2 regions of the Streptomyces sp. NPDC059452 genome follow, and region 2 is predicted to be linked to the other one. Evidence: riboswitches for the same ligand, from Rfam matches in the RefSeq annotation. Region 2 holds a riboswitch; the other holds the start of a gene.
What was found. A riboswitch is a leader RNA that binds a small molecule or an ion and turns the genes downstream of it on or off. The one in region 2 is predicted to bind cobalamin.
Positions count from the first base shown of each region.

Region 1: another riboswitch for cobalamin. It lies ahead of ACFW9Z_RS14990 (ABC transporter substrate-binding protein); the one in region 2 lies ahead of ACFW9Z_RS32140 (cobalamin biosynthesis protein).

Region 1 covers NZ_JBHYVE010000009.1:129,366-141,046, reverse strand. The annotation lists gene ACFW9Z_RS15025 (bifunctional o-acetylhomoserine/o-acetylserine sulfhydrylase) at 1-255, shown strand, start outside; gene ACFW9Z_RS15020 (homoserine O-acetyltransferase) at 252-1,451, shown strand; gene ACFW9Z_RS15015 (sulfite oxidase) at 1,448-2,737, shown strand; gene ACFW9Z_RS15010 (adenosylcobinamide amidohydrolase) at 2,730-3,536, opposite strand; gene ACFW9Z_RS15005 (PRC and DUF2382 domain-containing protein) at 3,781-4,818, shown strand; gene ACFW9Z_RS15000 (ABC transporter ATP-binding protein) at 5,038-5,823, opposite strand; gene ACFW9Z_RS14995 (FecCD family ABC transporter permease) at 5,820-6,827, opposite strand; gene ACFW9Z_RS14990 (ABC transporter substrate-binding protein) at 6,941-7,993, opposite strand; cobalamin riboswitch at 8,052-8,239, opposite strand; gene ACFW9Z_RS14985 (beta-ketoacyl-[acyl-carrier-protein] synthase family protein) at 8,340-9,563, opposite strand; gene ACFW9Z_RS14980 (acyl carrier protein) at 9,560-9,841, opposite strand; gene ACFW9Z_RS14975 (acyl-CoA dehydrogenase) at 9,996-11,681, opposite strand, start outside.
Region 2 covers NZ_JBHYVE010000036.1:26,792-38,472, forward strand. The annotation lists gene ACFW9Z_RS32120 (alpha/beta hydrolase) at 1-544, opposite strand, end outside; gene ACFW9Z_RS32125 (class II aldolase/adducin family protein) at 780-1,439, opposite strand; gene ACFW9Z_RS32130 (anion permease) at 1,717-3,006, shown strand; gene ACFW9Z_RS32135 (hypothetical protein) at 3,019-3,252, shown strand; cobalamin riboswitch at 3,412-3,545, shown strand; gene ACFW9Z_RS32140 (cobalamin biosynthesis protein) at 3,734-4,684, shown strand; gene ACFW9Z_RS32145 (cobyric acid synthase) at 4,681-6,378, shown strand; gene ACFW9Z_RS32150 (putative cobaltochelatase) at 6,375-8,408, shown strand; gene cobO (cob(I)yrinic acid a,c-diamide adenosyltransferase) at 8,408-9,007, shown strand; gene ACFW9Z_RS32160 (cobyrinate a,c-diamide synthase) at 9,001-10,359, shown strand; gene ACFW9Z_RS32165 (ZIP family metal transporter) at 10,434-11,156, opposite strand; gene cobC (Rv2231c family pyridoxal phosphate-dependent protein CobC) at 11,359-11,681, shown strand, end outside.

The sequences.
Region 1 (11,681 bases), on a different contig from region 2:
CTGAAGGGCGGGGCCGAGGCGGGCAAGCAGTTCGTGGACGCGGTCGAGCTGTTCAGCCACCTCGCCAACATCGGTGACGTACGGAGCCTGATCATCCACCCGGCGTCCACCACCCACAGCCAGCTGACCGAGGAGCAGCTCGTCGCCACGGGCGCCACGCCCGGTCTGGTGCGGCTCTCGGTCGGCCTGGAGAACGTGGACGACCTCAAGGCCGACCTGGAGTCGGGGTTCCGCGCCGCGAAGGCCGCGTCCTGAACCCTGGCGCCGCGCCCGCCGCACTTCCCCTTCCTCCGGCCTCCGGCGGCCGGAGGGAGGGGGACCCGCCCGGTCGCCGCCGCTGGGCGGCGATCGAGGACCCGCTGCCCCTGGAGTCCGGCATCCGGCTACCGGGGGTCCGCCTGGCGTACGAGACCTGGGGGCAGCGGGCGGCGGACGGTTCCAACGCCGTGCTGGTCCTGCACGCGCTGACGGGCGACAGCCATGTGGCCGGACCCGCGGGTCCCGGCCACCCCACCCCCGGCTGGTGGGACGCGCTCGTCGGTCCGGGCCGAGCGCTCGACACCGACCGGTGGTTCGTCGTCGCCCCGAACGTGCTGGGCGGCTGCCAGGGCAGTACGGGCCCCTCTTCCCCGGGGCCCGACGGCACGCCCTGGGGATCCCGGTTCCCGTATCTGACGGTACGGGACCAGGTGGCGGCCGAGGCGGCGCTCGCCGACGCACTGGGCATCGGCCGGTGGGCGGCCGTGGTCGGCGGCTCGATGGGCGGGATGCGGGCCCTGGAGTGGGCGGTGAGCAGGCCCGAGCGCACCGGCTCGCTGCTGGTGCTCGCCGCCCCGGCCGCCGCCTCCGCCGAGCAGATCGCCTGGGGTTCGGTGCAGATCGGCGCCATCCTCTCCGACCCGGGGTGGCGGGGCGGCGACTACCACGACGCGCCGCCCGGCGGCGGTCCGCACCGGGGCCTCGGTCAGGCGCGCCGCATCGCCCACATCACGTACCGCAGCGAGCCCGAGCTCGGCTCCCGGTTCGGCGGTGCGCCGCAGCCGGGCGAGGAGCCGGGGCGCGGCGGGCGGTACCAGGTGGAGTCCTATCTCGACCACCATGCGCTCAAGCTGGTGCGCCGGTTCGACGCGGGCAGCTATGTGGCGCTCACCGAGGCGATGAACGGGCACGACGTCGGCCGGGGCCGGGGCGGTATCGCCCGCGCGCTGCGCCGGGCGGAGCTGCCCGCGCTGGTCGTGGGCGTGGACTCGGACCGCCTGTATCCGCCGTCCCAGCAGGAGGAGTTGGCGGCGCTGCTGCCGGGGGCGGACGGCCTGCGGATCGTCAACTCCCCGTACGGACACGACGGTTTCCTCATCGAGACCGGTCAGGTGGGTTCCCTGGTACGGGAGTTGCTTCCCCCAGAACTCGCACCCCTCCCGACTCCCGCCCTCAGCAAGGAGCTTCCATGAGCCCGCTTCCCCCGCCGTCCGAGGACACCTACGACCGGATACGGCTGCGGCAGTGGTCCGCCGGAGCGGCGCGGTCCGCCGGGATCGACCGCCGCGATCTGCTGAAGCTCGTCGCGGCCGCCTCGGCCGCCGTGCCGCTGGCTTCGGTCGCCGCCCCGGCCCCCGCACACGCGGCAGCCGCCCCAGGGCCTCTCGTGGCCGCCGGGCTGCCCGGTGTCGTCAAGCCGCTGCCCCCGGAGCTGTTCACGCTGCGCGGCACCAACGCGGAGACGAACTTCGCCGCGCTGAAGGGCACCGGGCCGCTCACCCCCGCCGACCGGTTCTTCGTCCGCAACCACACCGCCACCCCGCGCATCGAGCGGGCCGACTGGAAGCTGACGGTCTGGGGCGACGGGCTGAAGGGCGCCCCGGTGGACTTCACGTACGCCGATCTGCGCAGGCTGCCCTCGGTGACCCGCACCGCGTTCGTGGAGTGCGCGGGCAACGGGCGCAGCTTCTTCGCCTCCCAGCAGGGGCAGACGGTCAGCGGCACCGCGTGGACGCTCGGGGCGATCGGTACGGCCCGCTGGCGCGGGGTGCGGCTGGGGGACGTGCTGCGCCGGGCCGGGATCGGACGGCACGCCGTGGACGTACTGCCGCGCGGTCTGGACGCGGAGGTCGTCACCGACGGGGTGAACCTGGGGCGGGTGCGCCGTCCGCTGCCGGTGGCGAAGGCGCTGGACGACGTGCTGCTCGCGTACGAGATGAACGGTGAGCCACTGCCGCCCGACCACGGGTACCCGGTCCGGGTGATCGCGCCGTCGTGGGTGGGCATCGCCAACATCAAGTGGGTCGGTGACATCGAGGTGAGCGCCGAGCCGCTGCTCACGCCGTGGAACACGGGCCTCTACCGGCTGTTCGGGCCCGGCCATCCGCCGGAGGGCAGCGCCCCGCTGACCCGGCAGACACTCAAGAGCGCCTTCGAACTGGCTCGGGGGGCTTCGTTCCCGGTCCACCGCCGTACGGTGCTGACCGGCCGTTCCTGGTCGGGCGGGGCGCCGGTGCGGTCGGTGGAGGTCAGCACCGACGGCGGGCTCCACTGGCGGCGGGCCCGGCTGCACGACGTGCCGCGGGCCGGGAGCTGGGTGCGGTGGTCGGCGGACTGGGTGCCCACGCGGAAGGGTGCGACGGAGCTGCTGGCCCGGGCCACGGACCGTTCCGGGCGTACGCAGCCGAAGGTGACGGCGCACAACACGCAGGGGTATCTGTTCGACGCGGTGGTGCGGCACCCGGTGACGGTCAGCTGAGGTCCCGGGCCGGGCGGGCTCCCGCCCGTACGGCGGTGTGCACGGCGCGGGCGATCCGCGCGCCCCAGGTGGAGCGGGGTCCGGCGAAGGGTTCGCCGCCGTCGGGCCCCGGTTCGGGGGCGGCGACGCAGACGGCGTCCGTGGGAGTGCCCGAGCAGTCGAGTCCGGCGTCCAGGAGGGCCTGGACCTTGGCCTCGGTGGCGGTGGCGACGGCGTTGACCAGGGCGGCGTCGGAGAGGGCGGTGGGGAGCGTGACGACGATGTTGATGGTGCCGGGGCGGTGCGGGGCGCCCGGGCCGGAGGCCGCGTTGTCGGGGGCCGCCGCCCAGCCCCGTACGCCGAGGCCCGTGGTGACGGTCGCGGTGACGCCGCCGTCGTGGCCGGTCGTGTACGCGGCGACCTCGGCGGCGGTCATCAGCCCGGCGCCCGGGCCGGTGAGCCCTTCGGCGGCGGCGATCTCGGCGAGGTGGCGGTCCGGGTCGAGACGGGGGTAGCCGCCGGGGACCTGGGCGTTGAGGACCCAGGCGCGGGGGCCGATGCCGCCGCCGAGGACCGCGCTGCTACACACCCGTACCCCGGGGCCCAGCCGCCACACGAGGTGGTGGAGGTGGTGGCCGTCCTCGTGCCGGTCGCGCAGTTCACCGCGCGCTTCACCGCGTGGTTCACCGCCCGACTCACCGCCCGGTTCAGCGCACTGGGCGGGCAGGTGGACGCGTACGGAACGGATGGCGCACCCCTGGTGGCTCGGCGGGACCGGCGATGGCCCGTCCTCCCGGGGCTGCCGTGCTCCGCCGATCATATGCGGGCCGCGCCCGCTCACCTCGTGGGCGGGGGCTCGCACCCCCTCACCCGATTGGCCTAACTGATCCGGGGGCCGCTCAGCGCGCTCGTACGGGGCCAGCAGCGACCGCAGGGCTTTGGGGCCCCTTCGGCCGGGTGGCCGGGAGGTTGCAGCGCCCAGGCGGGTGAGGCGCGATGGAAGCCGGACGTGCCACATCTGGTGGAGCCACCCACAGGGCGCGCCCAGCGAGGAGGGTTCGGTTATGGGAGCCGCTGACGGTTTCACGGATTCCGGAGAGCTCGACGGTCTGACCGTGTACGACAACGAGGGTGAGAAGGTCGGCAGCGTGGGCCGCGTGTACGTCGACGACGACACCGGCAAGCCCGACTGGGTCACGGTCAAGACCGGTCTGTTCGGCATGAAGGAGAGCTTCGTACCGCTCGCCGGAGCCCGTCGAGTGGGCTCCGACCTGCACGTCTCGCACTCCAAGGACACGGTCAAGGAAGCGCCCCGCGTGGACGCGGACGCACACCTCTCCGTCGCCGAGGAGGAAGAGCTCTACCGGCACTACGGCCTGTCCAGGAAGACCGGCAACCTCGGTGACACCAAGGGCACCGACACGGGTACGGGCACCGGAGCCGACGCCCGTACCGTCGCCGGAACCGGTGCCATGGGCGCGGCCGGAGCGGGTGCGGCGGGCACGGCCCGGGGTACGGGCGCACCGCAGAGCGCCAAGGCGACCGGCAGGACCACCACGAGCGCCGGGGCGGCGGGTATGGCCGGTGCGGGCACCGGTACGGGCAGGCACCGCGAGACGGACGTCTCCGCCACGTCCCGCCCGTTGGCGGGCGCCGGAGCGGGCACGTCCCGGTCGGCCGACCTGAGCGGCAAGGACGAGCTGATCCGCTCCGAGGAGCAGCTGCACGTCGGTACGGAGGAGTACGAGAGCGGCCGGGCGAGGCTGCACAAGTACGTGGTGACCGAGGAGGTGACCCGGTCCGTGCCCGTCTCCCACGAGGAGGTACGGGTGGTCCGCGAGCCGCTGCGGCCCGGCGAGAAGGTGACCGGGACCACGGACTTCGGTGAACAGGACGTGGAGGTCACCCTGCACGCGGAGCGCGCCACGGTCCGCAAGGAGGCCGTCCCGGTGGAGCGGGTCCGCCTGGAGACCGAGCGGGTCACCGAGCAGAAGGAAGTCTCCGCCGAGGTCCGCAAGGAGAAGATCGACTACGCGGACGGCACGGACATGGGCACCGGCAAGGACACCGGTGGCGAGTTCGGCCAGGGGCGCCGCCGCTGACGGCACCCCTCCGGCGGCCGGAAGGCCGCTCCCATGTCCTCGGTCTCCGGGCGGGCTCGTACGACGGGTCCGCCCGGAGGGCTGTCCGGGGCCGGGCACCGGCTTCCGGGGACGCGGCGGGAACCGTACGCGTTCGAGGACACGGCGGGAACCGTACGCGTTCGGCGGCACGGCGGGAACCGTACGGCCGACGGCACGACCCCGCCCGTACGCGTCCGGTCAGCGGCGTGGCAGGAACCGTACCGAGGGGCGTCCGTCCGGCCCGTCCGGGGTGACGACCGCCCGGACCCCGTAGACGTCCTCGATCAGCTCCTCGGTGATGACCTCGGCCGGGGTGCCGCCCGCGATCACCCGGCCCGCCTTCATCACGGTGATCCGGTCGCAGAACATCGCCGCGAGGTTGAGGTCGTGCAGGGCGATGACGCTGGTCAGGGGCAGCCCGGCGACCAGGGCGAGCAGTTCCAGCTGGTGCTGGATGTCCAGGTGGTTGGTCGGCTCGTCCAGGAGGAGTTCGCGGGGCTGCTGGGCCAGCGCGCGGGCGATCTGGACGCGCTGGCGCTCGCCGCCGGACAGGGTGTGCCAGGACTGGGCGGCCCGGTCGGTGAGCCCGGTGCGCCGCAGGGCGTCGGTGACGGCTTCCTCGTCGGTGCGGTCCGGGGCGGACCAGGCGCGGCGGTGCGGGATGCGGCCGAGGCGTACGACGTCCAGGACGCTGAGGTCGACCTGGGTGACGGCGTGCTGGTCGACCACGGCGATCCGTCGCGCCACGGTGCGGCGGCCGAGACCGGGCAGCGGGTCGCCGTCCAGGGTGACGGTGCCGGTGTCCGGGGCGAGGAGGCCCGCGAGGATGCGCAGCAGCGTGGACTTGCCGGAGCCGTTGGGGCCGAGCAGGCCGACGGTGGCGCCGGGCGGCGGGGCGATGTCCACCCCGTCGAGGATGAGCCGGCCGCCCGCCTCCCGGCCGACCCGTTCCGCGCGCAGCCCCTCGGTGGCCGTGTTCGTCATGACGTACTCCGGGTCCGGTAGAGGACGAGGACGAAGGCGGGGACGCCGATCAGCGCGGTGACGACGCCGACGGGCACCTCCTGCGGGTCCAGGACCGTGCGGGCGAGGGTGTCGACCCAGACCAGGAAGACGGCCCCGGCGAGGGCGGTGACCGGCAGGAGGCGCCGGTGCCCGGAGCCGGTGAGGGCGCGGGCCGCGTGCGGCAGGACCAGACCGACGAAGCCGATCGCCCCGGCCGAGCTGACGAGGGCGGCGGTCAGCAGGGCGGTGGTGCACAGCAGCACGATCCGGGTGCGGGCCACGTTGACGCCGAGCGCGGCGGCGGCGTCCTGCCCGAAGGCGAAGGCGTCGAGCGTACGGGCGTGGGCCAGGCAGACCGTCAGACAGACGGCGAGGACGGCTGTGCAGAGCGCCACCTCGCTCCAGCCGACCCCGCTGAGCGAGCCGAGCAGCCAGAACAGCACCCCGCGGGTCTGCTCGGCGTCGGCGGAGGTCATCACGACGAAGGAGGTCAGGGCGGAGAAGAGCTGCATGGCGGCGACCCCGGAGAGCACCACCCGGTCGGTGGTGGAGCCGAGGGTGTGGCTGAGCAGCAGGACCAGGGCGAAGGAACAGATGGCCCCGGCGAAGGCCCCGGCCGACAGCGACACCGCTCCCCCGCCGACACCGAGGACGACCACCACGACCGCCCCGGTGGAGGCTCCGGAGGAGACGCCGAGGACGAAGGGGTCGGCGAGCGGGTTGCGTAGCAGGGACTGCATCACCGTGCCGCAGACCGCGAGCCCGGCGCCGCACACGGCGGCGAGCAGGGTGCGGGGCATGCGCAGGTTCCAGATGATGCCGTCCCGGATCGGGCTCAGCTCCGAGGCGCCGAAGCCGAGGTGGGAGGCGACGGCGGACCAGACGTCGGGGACGGAGATCCGGGCGGGCCCGATCGTGACGGCGACGGCTATGGAGAGCAGCAGGAGAAGGAGTCCGCCGGTCCAGAGCAGCACCTGGAGCAGGCCACCGAACTGCCGTGCGGCGACGGGCTGTTGCCCGGCCGCCTGCTGTCCGGTTGGCTGCTGTCCGGCCGGCGGTTCTCCGGCCTGCCGCTTCGCCGTCAGGTTGCCGCTGCTCACTCCGCGAGCCCGAAGTCACGCAGCCCCGCGGCCACGCGCTCCAGTCCCTCGACCGTCCGGATGGTGGGGTTCATGGCCTGGCCGCTGAGCAGCACGTAGCGGCGGTTCTTGACGGCGTCCATCGTCTTGGTGACCGGGTTGGACTCCAGGAACTCGATCTTCTTCTCGGCGCTCTCGGCCGTCTGCATCGTGCGGCTCAGGTCACCGATGACCAGGACGTCGGGGTTGCGGTCGGCGACGGTCTCCCAGCTGATCTGGGGCCATTCGTCGTGGGTGTCGTCGAAGACGTTCTTGGCTCCGAGCTCCCGGGTGATGACCCCGGGGGCGCCGCAGCAGCCCGCGAGGTAGGGGGCCTTGGAGTCGGAGAACCAGTACAGGAGGGAGGTGTCGGACCCGTCGATGCCGTCGGTGGCCTTGTTCACTCGGGCCTGGAGCTTCTTCACCAGGGCGTCGCCGCGCTCGGGGACGCCGAACACCTGGGCCAGTTCGCGGACTTCGGTGTAGACGCTGTCCATGCTGAGGGGTGCGGTACGGGCTCCGTCACCGCCGCCGCTGTTGTCCTTGCCGACGCAGTCGGCGGGCGAGATGTAGGTGGGGACGCCCAGCTTCTCGAACTGCTCGCGCGGGGCGACGCCGCCCTTGGCGAGGGTGGAGGCGAAGGAGGCGCTGAGGAAGTCGGGCTCCTTGTCGAGGACCTTCTCCGATGAGGGGCGGTTGTCGGAGATCCGCTCGACGCCCGCGTTGGCCTTCTCCAGGCCCTTCATGACCGGGTCGCTCCAGGTGGCGGTGGCCGCGATCCGGTCGGCGAGGCCGAGCGAGAGCAGGATCTCCGTCGATCCCTGGTCGACCGAGACGGCCCGCTGGGGCGGCGCCTTCACGGTGACAGTGCGCCCGCAGTTCTTCAGGGTGAGCGGGAAGCCGTCGGCCTTGTCGCCGCCGCCGTCGGCGGACGAGGTGGTGGACCCGCCGCCGCAGGCGGTGAGCAGGACGACACCCGCCGCGAACAGGGCGGCGGTGCGTATCGGGGCGGGGGTGGCCTGGGGCAGCACGGAGGACCTCGGTGTCTCTGGGCCCAGCCGCGGAGCCCGTCGTACGGTTCCCGGCCCCGGGTGCGGGGCCGGTGCCAGCAGGTCTTCGGACTCGGGTTCGTCCGGGCGGGACGCCTTCCCGGAGCAGGGTGCTGCTCCAGTGGCCGTGGCCCCGCCCGTCCCCCTCACCGCTGCGCGTCAGTTCCGGATTCGCACCGGATTCCCTGACCCCGTCGCTGGGGTTCGACTGGCCCCGGCAAGCTATCACGGGTCTTCGCGCAGCTCAGAGCCGGTGCGGGTAGTGGTGCCCGGTGGGCCGGTGCGGCGCGGGATCGTCCCGCCGCACCGGCCCAGTGATGTCCTCCGGTTACGGGGCCCGGAGGGCGATCACCGCGTTGTGTCCGCCGAATCCGAAGGAGTGGCTGACGGCCCGTCGTACGGGCAGCTCACGCGGGACCTTGGTGACGCAGTCGATGGCGAACCCGGGGTCGGGGGCGTCCAGGTTCGCGATCGGCGGGATCGTGCCGTGCTGGAGCGTCAGGACGGTCAGTCCCGCCTCGATGGCCCCGGCCGCCCCCATGCAGTGGCCCAGGACGCCCTTGGGGGCGGTGACGGGCGGCCGGTGCGGGTAGGCCCGGCCGATGAGGGCGGCCTCGGTCGCGTCGCCCTGGGGGGTCGCGGTCCCGTGCGCGTTGACATGGTCGACGTCCTCGGCCCGCCAGCCCGCGTCGGCCAGCGCCGCTTCGACGGCGGCCCGCGCCACGTCCCCGGAGGGGTGCGGACTGGTGGGGTGGTGCGCGTCGGTCGTGGCGCCGGTGCCGGCCAGCAGCGCCCGGGGGGCGGCTCCTCTGGCCCGGGCGTCGTCGGCCCGCTCCAGGACCATGATCGCGGCGCCCTCGCCCATGACGAGCCCGGCCCGGTCGGCGGCGAAGGGGCGGCAGAGGCGGGCGGGGTCCCCGTCCCGCAGGGCCGCCGCGCCCGAGCGGGCGAAGCCGGTCATGGCGACCGGGAAGACGATCGACTCGGTGGCTCCGGCGATCGCGATGTCGCACTGGCCCAGCGCCAGCATGTCGCGGGCCACGGAGAGCGCGGTCACCCCGGACGAACAGGCCGTGCACGGTGCCAGGCTGGGTCCGGTGGCCTTCATCTGGATGGCGATCTCGGCCGCGGGCATGTTCGGGATGGTGAGCAGGATGCCCGACGGCGAGGTGGCCTCGGGGCCCCGGCGCTCCAGGGCGACGGTCTGTTCGGTGAGCCCGGCGGAGCCGCCGCTGCTGGTGCCGACGACGACCGCGACCCGGGTGCCGTCCCAGTGGGCGGGGTCGAGCCCGGCGTCGGTCACCGCCTCCCGTGCGGCGAGGACGGCGAACTTGACGTACCGGCCCATCCGGAAGGCGGTGCGGCCGCCCACCGCCCCGTCCAGGTCGATGCCGGAGACCGTACAGGCGAAGTCGACGGCGCAGCCGCGCAGTTCGGGGACGGTGCGGGCGAAGGAGCCGCCTCGGCAGACCCCGTCCCAGGTGGTGTCGGTGGTGTGGCCGGCCGGGGTGATCATTCCCAGGCCGGTGACGGCGATGGCGGGTCGGTTCATCGGGTGTTGCTCACCGGCACCGCACTGTCGGCCGCCTCGCCGGCGACGGCCGCGTCGATGAACGCGGAGATGTCGGCCAGCGTGGCGTCCTTGTAGAGCTTCTCGGAGTCGGCGGTGACGCCCAGGGTCTCCTTGATGATGACGGCGAACTCGGCGACCGCCAGGGAGTCCATCTCCAGGCTGTCCATCGTGGACTCCGGCAGGATTTCGGCTGCGGGCACCTTGAACGTCTCGGTCAGCACCTCGGTGATCTTCGGGTGGATGGTCTGGGTCTTCACGGTGTTTCCTCTCATCGGCGACTCATCAGCGGCTCGTCGGCGGCCCATCAGGAGCTCATGGGCTCCTCATCGGCGGCTCGTCGGCGGCTTCACGTACGGCGGTGGTCGAACGCTTCGACCCCACCGCCGAAGTAACTGGATGACGATCTTCCGGTTACGCCCTGGGGCGAACCGATTCGTCTACGCTCACCTGCGGCTTCTCGAACCACCGGGAGAGCATCGAGGTGGTTCCCCAGTACGCCAGCAGCACTCCGCGGGTACCGAGCGCCGCCACCTTCTCGCGCAGCGGACGCCTCTTGCTGCCGCAGGCGGCCCGCCGGAAACCCGCCGTTCGACCCCCGGCGCCCCCTGGCCTGCGGTCGCGGTGCCAGGACCCCTCCGGGTCGTCGTAGGCGTCCGCGTAGCCGGGTCCGGCGATCGGCCAGTCCGACATCAGGCGCTCCGGCAGCGCGAACGACCTCACCAGGGCGGGGGCGTGGCGCGCCACGGTGGCGATGAGCCGCTCCACCGCGTCGGGCAGCAAGGACACCTGTTCGGCGGTCAGCCGTCCGGTGGCGAGCAGGTCACCGCTGTTGCGGGCGATCCACTGGAGGGCGAAGAGCCGGTGCAGCTCGGTCAGCCGCTCACGGGCCGGACCTTCGGGCAGTGCGGCGGCGGCCTGTTCGTACGCCTCGCCCGCCTGCCGGTAGCCGTACGCCTCCACCCCGCGCAGCGCGGCCCCCGACGCGGCGTTCCACCGGCCGAGCGGGTCGCCGGAGGGGGCCGCGCTCATCCGTTCCCGGGCCCGGGTGAACCAGATGGCCTCCACCGCCGCGAGCAGCCGGCCGAGGAACCGGAGGTCGTCCAGCTCGCCGGGTTCCGCCTCGGTCTCCTCCCCGACCGTGGCGCTGAACAGCATCTCGGCGGCGGCCTTGGCGTGGACGGCGAGGTTGTCGCCCTCGGCGGTGATCGCGCCCTCGATGCCGGTGAACAGCTCGGTCATGCCGTTGTTCTCCAGCAGCCCCTGCGCCCCGCACCGCTCCCGGCACTCCACGATGACGCCGCGCGCCTGCCAGGTGATCCACCCCTTGGCGACGGCGACCAGGCGCTCCGCCTCGTCCCGGTCGGCTTCGGGGGCGGACTCCCAGCGGTCGAGCGCCCGGCGGTGCAGGAGGCTCATCGCGAAGACGGTGGCCATCGCCCCGGCCAGCGGTCCGTGGTGGGTGCGGTGCGCGTAGACCGGCACCCGCTGCGCGGCCCGCGGCCCGGAGACCAGCCGGTGGCCCGCGTACCGGACCGCGATGGCGAGGGTGACCCGGGCGGAGCCGACCGCACAGGCGCTCATGGAGAGCTTGCCGGGGGTGACCCGCCCGATGGAGTGGAGGAACCGCCTTCTGCGGTTGGCCAGTTCGCTGGTGAACCGGCCGTCCTTCCCGATCCGCCCCTGTTCCCCGGCGAGCAGCGCGTCGCGTGGCACGAAGTACCGGTCGAAGGAGGTCAGGCAGTGGTCGACCGGGGAGCCCATCCGGGCGGGCAGCCGCCGTACCCGTACGCCGGGCAGGGCGCCGGTCTCGTCGGTGAGCGGGGCCAGGAGGAGGAAGACCCCGTGGTCGGTGGAGTCGACGAGGAGCCGGGCGGCCACCACGCCGGTCTTGGGGCCCCCGGCGGGGCTGGTGTTGGGCATGAACTTCTGGGCCCCGGCGTGCGGGGTGTGCAGGACGAAGCCGTCGCGTTCGCGGTCGTACGTCGCGGTCGTCTCGACGGCCGCCGCGTCGTTGCCGTGCGCCACCTCCGTACAGAGGAAGGTGCCGATGCGCCGCAGCTCCAGGAAGTCCGAGAGGTCGCGGAGCGTTCCCGGGTC
Region 2 (11,681 bases):
GCTGTCCGTGCAGGAAGCCCATCAGGTTCATGGGGTGCTCGCGGGTGGTGCCGAGGCCGTGGGCGGTGATGACCCAGGTGTCGCGCTTGCCGGGCACCCACCAGGCGGGCAGTCCGCCGAGCTCGCCGGGGATCTCGACCTCCCGGTACTCCAGGCCGAGGGCGCCGCCCGGGTCCCCGCGGTACAGCTCGGGGGTGAGGCGGACCTTGACGCCGGGTTCGAGGATGCCGCGGGTGACCCGTTCCAGTCTGCGTACGACGGTGTCGGCGGTGGATCCGGCCCCTTCGACCACGGGGCCGACCACGGCGTGGATGCCGTGGCCCTCGATCCCGTACGTACCGGGGCGGAGCGCGGTGAGGGAGCGGGTCAGGGTGATCCGCCCGATGCCCGTGGCGTGCACGGTGAGTCTGCGGTCGGTGGGGAGGGGCCGCCCGGGGGCCGCCCTGAGGGCGGCGTCGCTGGCGTACCGGCCGGCCGCGACCGCTGCCGCACCGGCGCCGAGGATCGTGGTGACGGCCGTTGCCGTCGCAGTTGCCGGGCGCACCGCTTCAGTGTCGTGGGCGGGGAGGCGCGGTGCCAGCGGGCGGGGGCCGTCCGGTGTGGCGGGGAGGGTGCGGGGCGCGGGCGCGGGCGCGGGCGCGGGTGCGGGGCGCGGGTGCGGGCGCGGGGCGCGGGTGCGGGGCGGGTGCGTGGCGCGGGCTCGGGGCGGGTGCGTGGCGTGGCGTGGCGTGGCGCGGTTGCGGGGCGCGGGGCGGGCCGGTCAGGAAGCCCCGGACAGGTCACCCCGGCTGCCCGTACCCCTTGAGCGCCTCGGTCACCTCGTCCAGCTGGGCCTCGCTCAGCAGGGCCGGGCTGCGGCCCGGCAGGGAGCTCGCGGTGAGCCAGAGCCGGCAGAGCCACTCCAGTTGCGCGGTGCGCTCGTAGGCCCGGTCGAGCGTGGAGCCGTAGGTGACGGTGCCGTGGTTGGCCAGCAGGCAGCCGGTGCGGTCGCGGAGGGCGGCGAGCATGGCGTCGGCCAGCTCGGGGGTGCCGTAGCGGGCGTAGGGGGCGGTGCGGACGGGACCGCCGAGGAGGGCGGCCGCGTAGTGCACGAGCGGCACCTCGGTGACGAGCGCGGAGACGGCGGTGGCGTGCACCGCGTGGGTGTGGATCACGGCGGCGGCCCCGGTCTCCCGGTAGACCGCGAGGTGGAGGGGGAGCTCGCTGGTCGGCCTCAGCTCCCCGAGCACCTGCCGCCCGGTGAGGTCCACCCCGACCGCGTCCCCCGGTCCGAGCCGGTCGTAGGGCACCCCGCTGGGGGTCACCAGGACCAGGTCCCCGACCCGGGCGGACACATTGCCGGAGGTGCCGACGACCAGGCCGTCGGCGGCGCTCCGGCGGGCGGTGTCGACCACCTCCCGCCAGGCCCGGACGACGGATTCCGGCTGTTGCTCGTTCATGGGGCGAGCGTAGGGGTGACGACCCGGAAGCGGAACGTGATCCCCCACGTGACGGGGATCTCTTCCGGGGCCGGAACGGCCCGTCAAAGTCTTCGCCAATGAGGGGTAAAGGGCAGCCCAGCCGGTGCCCCACCGGCCTTCCGCAGCCCCTCCCGCACACAAACGGAACCACTCGACTCCAGTTGGGGTCACCACAGCGACCCGCCCAGTTCATCTTCCGTTCACCCAGGTTGCCTACGGTCCACGAGCCACTGACGTCGAACGATTGCCTGGGTAAATGGAACACATCACGCTGCTGCTTGCGATTGTGGTCGTAACAGCTCTCGTGTTCGATTTCACGAACGGTTTCCACGACACCGCCAACGCGATGGCGACCACCATCTCGACCGGCGCGATGAAGCCCAAGACAGCGGTGGCCATGTCCGCCGTTCTCAACCTGATCGGCGCGTTCCTGTCGGTGGAGGTCGCCAAGACGATCTCCGGCGGGATCGTCAACGAAGACGGCATCAGAACCGAGGTCATCTTCGCGGCGCTCGTCGGCGCCATCCTGTGGAATCTCTTCACCTGGCTGCTGGGGCTGCCCTCCAGCTCCTCCCACGCCCTGTTCGGCGGTCTGATCGGCGCCGCCGTGATGTCGGCCGGCTGGTCCTCGATCAACGGCGGCACCGTCGTCACCAAGGTGCTGCTGCCCGCGATCGCCGCCCCGCTGGTCGCCGGTATCGCCGCGATGCTGGCCACCCGGCTGACGTACCGGATCAACCGGAACGTCACCGACCCGAACCAGCAGAAGTCGACCGCCAAGGGCTACCGGGCCGGGCAGATCGCCTCCGCCGGTCTCGTCTCGCTCGCCCACGGCACCAACGACGCCCAGAAGACGATGGGCATCATCACCCTGGCCCTGGTCACCAGCGGTGTCCTGGCCCCGGGCTCCAACCCGCCCATGTGGGTCATCGTCTCGGCCGGTGTCGCCATCGCGCTCGGCACCTACCTCGGCGGCTGGCGCATCATCCGCACCATGGGCAAGGGCCTGACCGACCTCCAGCCGCCGCAGGGCTTCGCCGCCCAGACCAGCGCGGCCACGGTCATCCTGGCCTCCTCGCACCTCGGCTTCTCGCTCTCCACCACCCAGTCCTGCTCCGGTGCCGTGATGGGCGCGGGCCTCGGCCGCAAGGGCGGTGTGGTCCGCTGGTCCACGGCCACCCGGATGTTCGTCGCCTGGGGTCTGACGCTCCCGGCCGCGGCCCTGGTCGGCGCGGGTGCCGAGTTCCTCACCAAGCAGGGTCCGTGGGGCATCGCCGCCACCGCGGTCATCCTCGTCGGCGGCTCCTTCGCCATCTGGCTGGCCTCGCGCCGCGAGCCGGTCGACCACACCAACGTCAACGACACGGACGGCACGGCCGACCACGGCACAGTCGCCGACGTCGAGCCCCAGGGCGTCGTGACCACGGCCATCGCCGCGGTCCAGCCGCCGCCCACCCTCGGCGCCCACCCCACCGACCTCTCGACCACCATCCCGGCTCCGACCGCGGCGCCCGACGACACGGCGCGGCCCTCGGCCACGGTGTAAGGACAGATCCGTATGAAAATCGACTGGGCAGCTCTCGCCTCCGTCTTCGGTGTCAGTCTCGTGGTCACCGTCGTCCTGGTCGCCCTCTTCACCGTGGGCATCGTCGCTCTCTCCAAGCTGTCGGCCCCGGCCGGCGGCGCCGGAGCCTCCGGCGGTTCGGCCGTACTGGCGCGCACCAGCGCGTACGCCTGCTTCGCGGCGTGCGTGGCGGCGGTCGCGTACGGCATCTATCTGATCGTCGCCTGACGCGCCCCACCGCACCCCCTCCGCACTCCTTCGGGCCGGACACACCACCGTGTGTCCGGCCCGATGTGCGTCTGCGCACACTGGAGCTCCGCAGGTCAACAGCAAGTTGACGGCCGTTCTCGCAGCGTGGTGGACTGCCGGAGCCATTTACGGCGACAGAAGAGGAAGCCGGTGCGAATCCGGCGCGGTCCCGCCACTGTCACCGGGGAGCACTCCCCCACACCGGATGTCACGGCCCCCACCACGCGGGCTGGAAGGCCGGGGGAACTGCGGATCCGGAAGCCAGGAGACTCTCGTCGCCGGTCACGTCGAACCAGGGCGCGGACCCTGAGTTAAGGACTTAACGCCATGCCTGGCCGCCGAGCGCCGCATCCCGTGCCCCTTCACGCCGGAACGTCCCGACCCGCGACGGCCTGACCCCGTGCGTGTCGATGTGCGCGCCGGGGTGCGTGCCGGTGCCGATGTGCGTGCCCGTGGCCAGGTGCGTGCCGGTCGCGTCTTCGCGTACGGCGCCACCGCCGGGCTGATCGCCGACGCTCTGCTGGGCGACCCGCGCCGAGGGCACCCCGTCGCCGGTTTCGGCCGGGCCGCCGCCCGGGTGGAGTCCCTGCTGTGGCGCGACGACCGGGGGCGGGGCGCGCTGCACACCCTGATCTGCGCCGGAGGCGCCGTGGGGGCCGCCGCACTCGCCGCCCGTGCCGTACGGGACCGTCCCGCGCTCGCCGTCGCGCTGACCGCCGCCACCACCTGGTCGGTCGTCGGCGGTACGTCGCTGGGCCGGGAGGCCCGTGCCATCGGGGGCGCGCTGGCCGCCGGGGACCTGGAGGTGGCCCGGGAGCGGCTGCCGCACCTGTGCGGGCGCGATCCGCACTCCCTGGACGGGCCGCAGATCGCCCGCGCGGTCGTCGAGTCGGTCGCGGAGAACACCTCGGACGCCGTCGTCGGCGCGCTGGTGTGGGGGGCGATCGGCGGGGTGCCGGGGCTCGTCGGGTTCCGGGCCGTGAACACGCTCGACGCGATGGTCGGCCACAAGTCGCCCCGCCACCGGCGTTACGGCTGGGCCTCGGCCCGGCTGGACGATGTGGTGGGGTGGCCGGGCGCCCGGCTGACGGCGGCGCTGGCCGTGGCGGCGGGCGGGCGGCCGACGGAGGCCGTACGCGCCTGGAGGGCGGATGCGGGGCGCCACCCGAGCCCGAACGCGGGACCGGTGGAGGCCGCGTTCGCGGGGGCGCTCGGCGTACGGCTCGGCGGGACGCTGGCGTACGCGGGGCGCGTGGAGCACCGGCCGGTCCTGAACGGGGCGTCCGGCCGGGACGTGCGGAGTGCGGACATCGAACGCGCGGTGCGGCTGTCGCGCCGGGTGGGCGCACTGGCCCTCGGGGTGTGCGTGGCGGGCAGGCTGGCCGTGGAACGGAAGCGGGGCAGGGTATGAGCGGCGGGCTGCTGGTCGCGGGGACGACCTCGGACGCGGGCAAGAGCGTCGTCACAGCGGGCATCTGCCGCTGGCTGGTGCGCCGGGGCGTGAAAGTCGCGCCGTTCAAGGCGCAGAACATGTCCCTCAACTCCTTCGTCACCCGCGAGGGCGCGGAGATCGGGCGCGCCCAGGCCATGCAGGCGCAGGCCGCCCGGGTGGAGCCGACGGCCCTGATGAACCCGGTACTGCTCAAGCCCGGCAGCGACCGCTCCAGCCAGGTCGTCCTGATGGGCAAGCCGGTGGGAGAGATGAGCGCCCGGGGCTACCACGGGGGCCGTCAGGAGGCGCTGCTCGGGACGGTCGTGGACTGTCTGGAGCAGTTGCGGTCGACGTACGACGCGGTGATCTGCGAAGGGGCCGGGTCACCGGCCGAGATCAACCTGCGCCGCACCGACATCGTGAACATGGGGATCGCGCGGGCGGCCCGCTTCCCCGTACTCGTGGTCGGCGACATCGACCGGGGCGGGGTCTTCGCCTCGTTCTTCGGGACGACGGCGCTGCTGAGCGCCGAGGACCAGTCGCTGGTGGCGGGCTACCTGGTGAACAAGTTCCGGGGTGACGTCTCGCTGCTGGAACCGGGGCTCGACATGCTGTACGGGCTGACCGGGCGGCGGACGTACGGGGTCCTCCCGTACGCCCACGGGCTCGGCATCGACGAGGAGGACGGCCTGCGGGTGTCCCTGCGGGGTGCGGTGCGTGAGTCGGTCGTGGCGCCGCCCCACGGGGAGGACGTGCTGCGGGTCGCGGTCTGCGCGGTGCCGTTGATGTCCAACTTCACGGATGTGGACGCGCTGGCCGCCGAACCGGGCGTCGTCGTGCGGTTCGTGGACCGGGCGGACGAACTGGCCGACGCGGACCTCGTCATCGTGCCCGGGACGCGCGGCACGGTGAAGGCGCTGGCCTGGCTGCGCGAGCGGGGGCTGGCGGACGCGCTGGTCCGGCGGGCGGCGGAGGGGCGGCCGGTGCTGGGGATCTGCGGCGGGTTCCAGGTGCTCGGTGAGCGCATCGAGGACGAGGTGGAGTCGCGGGCGGGGGTCGTGGACGGGCTGGGGGTCCTTCCCGTACGGATTCGCTTCGACCGGGCCAAGACGCTGGCGCGGCCGGTGGGTTCGGCGCTGGGTGAGGCGGTGGAGGGGTACGAGATCCACCACGGGGTGGCCGATGTACGGGGCGGGGAGCCGTTCCTCGACGGGTGCCGGGTGGGGGCGGTGTGGGGGACGCACTGGCACGGGTCGCTGGAGAGCGACGCGTTCCGGCGGCGGTTCCTGGTGGAGGTGGCCCGGGCCTCGGGGCGGCGGTTCGTTCCCGCGCCGGACACGCGGTTCGGGGTGCTGCGGGAGGAGCAGCTGGACCGGCTGGGGGATCTGGTGGAGGAGCACGCGGATACGGAGGCGTTGTGGCGGTTGATCGAGGGCGGGGCACCGCCCGGGTTGCCGTTCGTGCCGCCGGGGGCCCCGCCGTTGGATGCGGGTGCGGCGGAGAGCCGGGGTGCTGCCCCGGACCCCGCTCCTCAATCGCCGGAGGGGCTTGGTTTCGCTCGCCCGGAGGCGCTGGGAGAAGCCCGCAAGTCCCACGGGCTTGAAAGCTCTGAAGGGCCCGGGGAAGCCCGGAACGCAGTGACGGATGTTCACGTCAACGAGGAGGCCAAGTGAGTACGCCGTATCCCTTCACCGCGATCGTCGGACAGGACGACCTGCGGCTCGGGCTGTTGCTGAACGCGGTCAGTCCGGCCGTCGGCGGGGTGCTCGTGCGGGGCGAGAAGGGGACCGCCAAGTCCACCGCCGTACGGGCGCTCGCCGCGCTGATGCCCGAGGTCTCCGTCGTACCCGGGTGCCGGTTCTCCTGTGACCCCGGCTCCCCCGATCCGGCGTGTCCCGACGGGCCGCACGCGGAGGCGGCCGGTGTGTCGCGGGCCGCGCGGACCGTGGAGCTGCCGGTCGGCGCGTCCGAGGACCGGCTCGTGGGGGCGCTGGACATCGAGCGGGCGCTCTCGGAGGGCGTGAAGGCGTTCGAGCCGGGGCTGCTGGCCGACGCGCATCGCGGGATCCTGTACGTCGACGAGGTCAACCTGCTCCACGACCACCTGGTGGACCTGCTGCTGGACGCGGCCGCCATGGGTGCCTCGTACGTCGAGCGCGAAGGTGTCTCCGTACGGCATGCGGCACGGTTCCTGCTGGTCGGGACGATGAACCCGGAAGAGGGCGAGCTGCGGCCGCAGTTGCTGGACCGGTTCGGGCTCACCGTCGAGGTGGCCGCCTCCCGGGACACCGACGAGCGGGTGGAGGTCGTACGGCGACGGCTCGCGTACGACGACGACCCGGAGGGGTTCGCCGCGCGCTGGGCCGGGGAGGAGAGCGCCCTGAGGGAGCGCATCGCCGCCGCGCGCGCCCTGCTGCCCCGGGTGGTGCTCGGTGACGGCGTGTTGCGCCAGATCGCCGCGACCTGCGCCGCGTTCGAGGTCGACGGGATGCGGGCCGACATCGTGATGGCCCGTACCGCGACCGCGCTGGCCGCCTGGGCCGGGCGCGAGGAGGTCACCGCCGACGACGTACGGCAGGCCGCTCTCCTCGCGCTCCCCCACCGGAGGCGCCGCAACCCGTTCGACGCGCCGGGGCTGGACGAGGACAAGCTCGACCAGACCCTGGACGAGGCGGGCCCGCAGGACGACAACGACGACGATCCCGACCCCGGGCCCGATGGTGGCGGCGACGGAGGCGGTGGCGGTGGTGTGCCGCCCCAGGCCGATGGGGACCGCACTCCGCCGCCTGCCTCGGAGAGTGACGACACGCCGTCCCCGGCCCCCGAGGGCACCCCCGACGCGCCCGGACGGTCCTCCTCCGGGGCCGAGCAGCAGCCCGTGGCGGCCGCCGAGCCGTTCCGTACGAAGATGCTCAGCGTGCCGGGGCTCGGGGAAGGCGCTGCCGGGCGGCGCTCCCGGGCCCGCACCGAGCACGGGCGCACGACCGGCGCGCGTCGGCCCCAGGGGTCGCTGACCAAGCTCCACCTCGCCGCCACCGTGCAGGCCGCCGCCCCCCACCAGCGGGCGCGCGGGCGCACCGGGCGCGGGCTCGTGGTGCGCCGGGACGATCTGCGGCAGGCGACCCGGGAGGGGCGGGAGGGCAACCTCGTGCTGTTCGTCGTGGACGCCTCCGGATCGATGGCGGCCCGGCAGCGGATGAGCGCGGTCAAGGGGGCCGTGCTGTCGCTGCTGCTGGATGCCTACCAGCGGCGGGACAAGGTCGGTCTGGTCACCTTCCGGGGCAAGGACGCCGAGGTGGCGCTGCCGCCGACCTCGTCCGTGGACGCGGCCGCCGCCCGTCTGGAGTCGCTGCCGACCGGCGGACGCACTCCGCTGGCCGCCGGGCTGCTCAAGGCCCATGACGTGCTGCGGGTGGAGCGGCTGCGCGATCCGTCGCGGCGGCCGCTGCTCGTCGTCGTCACGGACGGCCGGGCGACCGGCGGTCCGGAGCCGGTGGCGCTCGCCGGGCGGGCGGCACGGCTGCACCGGGCCGAGGGGACGGCCTCGGTCGTCGTGGACTGCGAGTCGGGGTACGTACGCCTCGGACTCGCCGGGGAGTTGGCCCGGGAACTGGGAGGCACCGCCGTCACGCTCGACGAGCTGCGGGCCGACTCGATCGCCGGGCTCGTCAAGGACGTCACCGCAGCCGGGAGGGCCGCTTAATGCCGCAGGGACAGCCGACATCGGTGCCGGACGACGGGCTCACCACCCGTCAGCGGCGCAACCGCCCGCTCCTGTTCGTCCACACGGGCATCGGGAAGGGCAAGTCGACAGCAGCGTTCGGGCTCGCGCTGCGGGCCTGGAACCAGGGGTGGCCGATCGGGGTGTTCCAGTTCGTGAAGTCGGCGAAGTGGAAGGTCGGCGAGGAGAACGCGCTGAAGGTGCTGGGCGCGAGCGGCGAGGGCGGCACGGTCGACTGGCACAAGATGGGCGAGGGCTGGTCCTGGGTCCAGCGCGACGGCCAGGTCGACAACGAGGAGAAGGCGCGCGAGGGCTGGGAGCAGGTCAAGCGCGACCTGGCGGCGGAGACGTACAAGCTGTATGTGCTCGACGAGTTCGCCTACCCGCTGCACTGGGGCTGGATCGACACCGACGAGGTCGTCGAGGTGATGCGGAACCGGCCCGGCACCCAGCATGTGGTGATCACCGGCCGCAACGCGCCCGACAAGCTCATCGAGGCCGCCGACCTGGTGACCGACATGTCGAAGGTCAAGCACCCGATGGACGCGGGGCAGAAGGGCCAGAGGGGCATCGAGTGGTGAGTATGCCCCGTCTGGTCATCGCCGCTCCGGCCTCCAACAGCGGCAAGACCACCGTCGCCACCGGTCTGATGGCCGCCTTCACCGCGCGCGGGCTCGCCGTCTCGCCGCACAAGGTGGGACCGGACTACATCGATCCGGGCTACCACTCGCTGGCGACGGGCCGCCCCGGCCGCAATCTCGACGCGTACATGTGCGGGCCGGAGCTGGTCGCCCCGCTGTTCGCGCACGGGTCGGCGGGGTGCGATCTCGCCGTGGTCGAGGGCGTGATGGGGCTGTACGACGGTGCCTCGGGGCAGGGCGAGCTGGCGTCGACCGCGCAGGTGGCGAAGCTGCTCAGGGCGCCCGTGGTGCTGGTGGTGGACGCCTCCTCGCAGTCGCGGTCGGTGGCGGCCCTGGTGCACGGGTTCGCCTCCTGGGACCCGGAGGTGCGGATCGGCGGGGTGATCCTGAACAAGGTGGCCTCCGACCGGCACGAGGCGCTGTTGCGGGACGCGCTGGACGAGTCCGGCTTGCCGGTGCTGGGCGTGATCCGGCGGGCCCCGCAGGTCGCGACGCCCTCACGCCACCTGGGGCTGGTGCCGGTGGCCGAGCGGCAGGGCGATGCGGTGGACGCCGTACGGGCCATGGGTGAGCGGGTGCGCGCCGGGTGCGACCTGGACGCGCTGATGGCGCTGGCGCGGACGGCGCCCGCGCTGCCGGACGAGCCGTGGGAGCCCGCGTACGCCCCCGAAGCTTCCGTGCGGGGACCCCGCCCCGTGGTCGCCGTGGCGGGCGGGGCGGCGTTCACCTTCGCGTACGCGGAACACGCCGAACTGCTGACGGCGGCCGGTGCGGAGGTCGTGGGCTTCGACCCGCTGCGGGACGAGAAGCTGCCGGTGGGTACGGCGGGGCTCGTGATCGGCGGCGGGTTCCCGGAGATGTACGCCCCCGAGCTGTCGGCCAACGAGCCGTTGCGGCGGGCGGTCACGGAGCTGGCCCTGAGCGGCGCCCCGGTGGCGGCCGAGTGCGCGGGGCTGCTGTATCTGGCGCGGGAGCTGGACGGGAAGCCGATGTGCGGGGTGCTGGACGCCGAGGCCCGGATGTCGGAGCGGCTCACGCTCGGCTACCGGCAGGCGGTGGCGGTCTCGGACAGTGCGCTGGCGGTCGCGGGGACACGGATGCGGGGGCACGAGTTCCACCGGACAGTGCTGGAGCCGGGCGCGGGGGCGGTGCCCGCCTGGGGGATGCACCAGCCGGAGCGGCGGGTCGAGGGGTACGTCCAGCGGGGCGTGCATGCCAGCTATCTGCACACCCACTGGGCGGCCTCCCCGGAGGTGGCCCACCGGTTCGTGGAGCACTGCCGGGCGCGGTGAGGCGTACCAGGTCAACTGCCGGGCGCGGTGAGGCGTACGAGAGCGCACGGGGCGTACAAAGGCGTACGCGCGGCTCACTCCGCGATGCCGACCACCAGCCAGATGAAGCCCACGCCCCCGATGGTGCAGAGAAGGGTGGAGCGGGCGGGATGGGTGTGGTGTGCCTCGGGAAGAATCTCGGCAGCGGCCAGGTAGAGCAGGGCTCCGCCGAAGAATCCGAGATAGCCGCCGAGCAGTTCCTCCGGAAGGGTGAACAGCAACGTCGTCGCGGCGCCCACGACCGGTGCCACGGCAGCCGCGAACAGCATCAGGAGCGCCTTGCGGCGGGCGTTCCCGTAAAGACTGGTGAGGGTGTACGTGTTGAATCCGTCGGCGAAGTCATGACTGATCACGGCCAGGGCGACGGCCAGGCCCATGGCTCCGCTGACCTGGAAGGCGGCGCCCAGCGCGATGCCGTCCATCAGGCTGTGGCCGACCATCGCGGCCGCCGCCGTCAGCCCCACCTGCGGTACACGCTCACCGCTGGCCCCGTGTGCCACTTGGCGTACCGCGAGCAGCCCCTCGACCAGATGGGCCACCAGGAAGCCGCCGACGAAGAGCAGCAGGGCGGCGGGAACCCCGAACACCGGGGTGCCCGCCGCCTCCATCGCCTCCGGCAGGAGGTCCAGGCCGACCACCCCGAGCATCAGCCCGCCCGCGAAGCCGAGCACCAGATGGCGGCGGTCGGTGACGCGTTGCGCGACCCAGCCGCCGGCCAGAGTCATCAGGAACGCGCCGAGCGCGACGAACACCGCCATGGGGTCTTGCTAGTCGATCGACCCCTCCGACCGCATCTCAGGGTGTCCTTACCGGGGCCACCCGCAGCCGCCCGTACGCCGAGGTCCGTGAGCCGTACGGCCGCCGGGTCCGTGACCGTATACGGAACAGCTCCACCCCCCACCGCTTGATGTGAAAGGCAGGCTCCGCCATGACGAGAATCCCGCCCTCAGGAATCCGCCCATGACCGGAGCCGCCGCCGGCCCCGCCCCCCTCGCCCCCGGGCCCGGCGCACGGAACCTGGTCGTCGGGGTCGGCGCCCGGAGCGGGGCGCCGCTCGACGAGGTGTTCGGCCTGATCGAGGAGACCCTGCGCGGGGCGGGGCTGCGGACCGCCGATGTCGTGGAGGTGGCGACCGTCGACGCGAAGGCGGACGAGCCCGGGATCGTGGGGGCCGCCGCCCGGCTCGGGGTGCCGGTGCGCACGCATCCGGCGGCGGCGCTGGCCGGGGTGCGCGTACCGAACCCTTCGGGTGCGGTCACCGCTTCGGTGGGTACGCCGTCGGT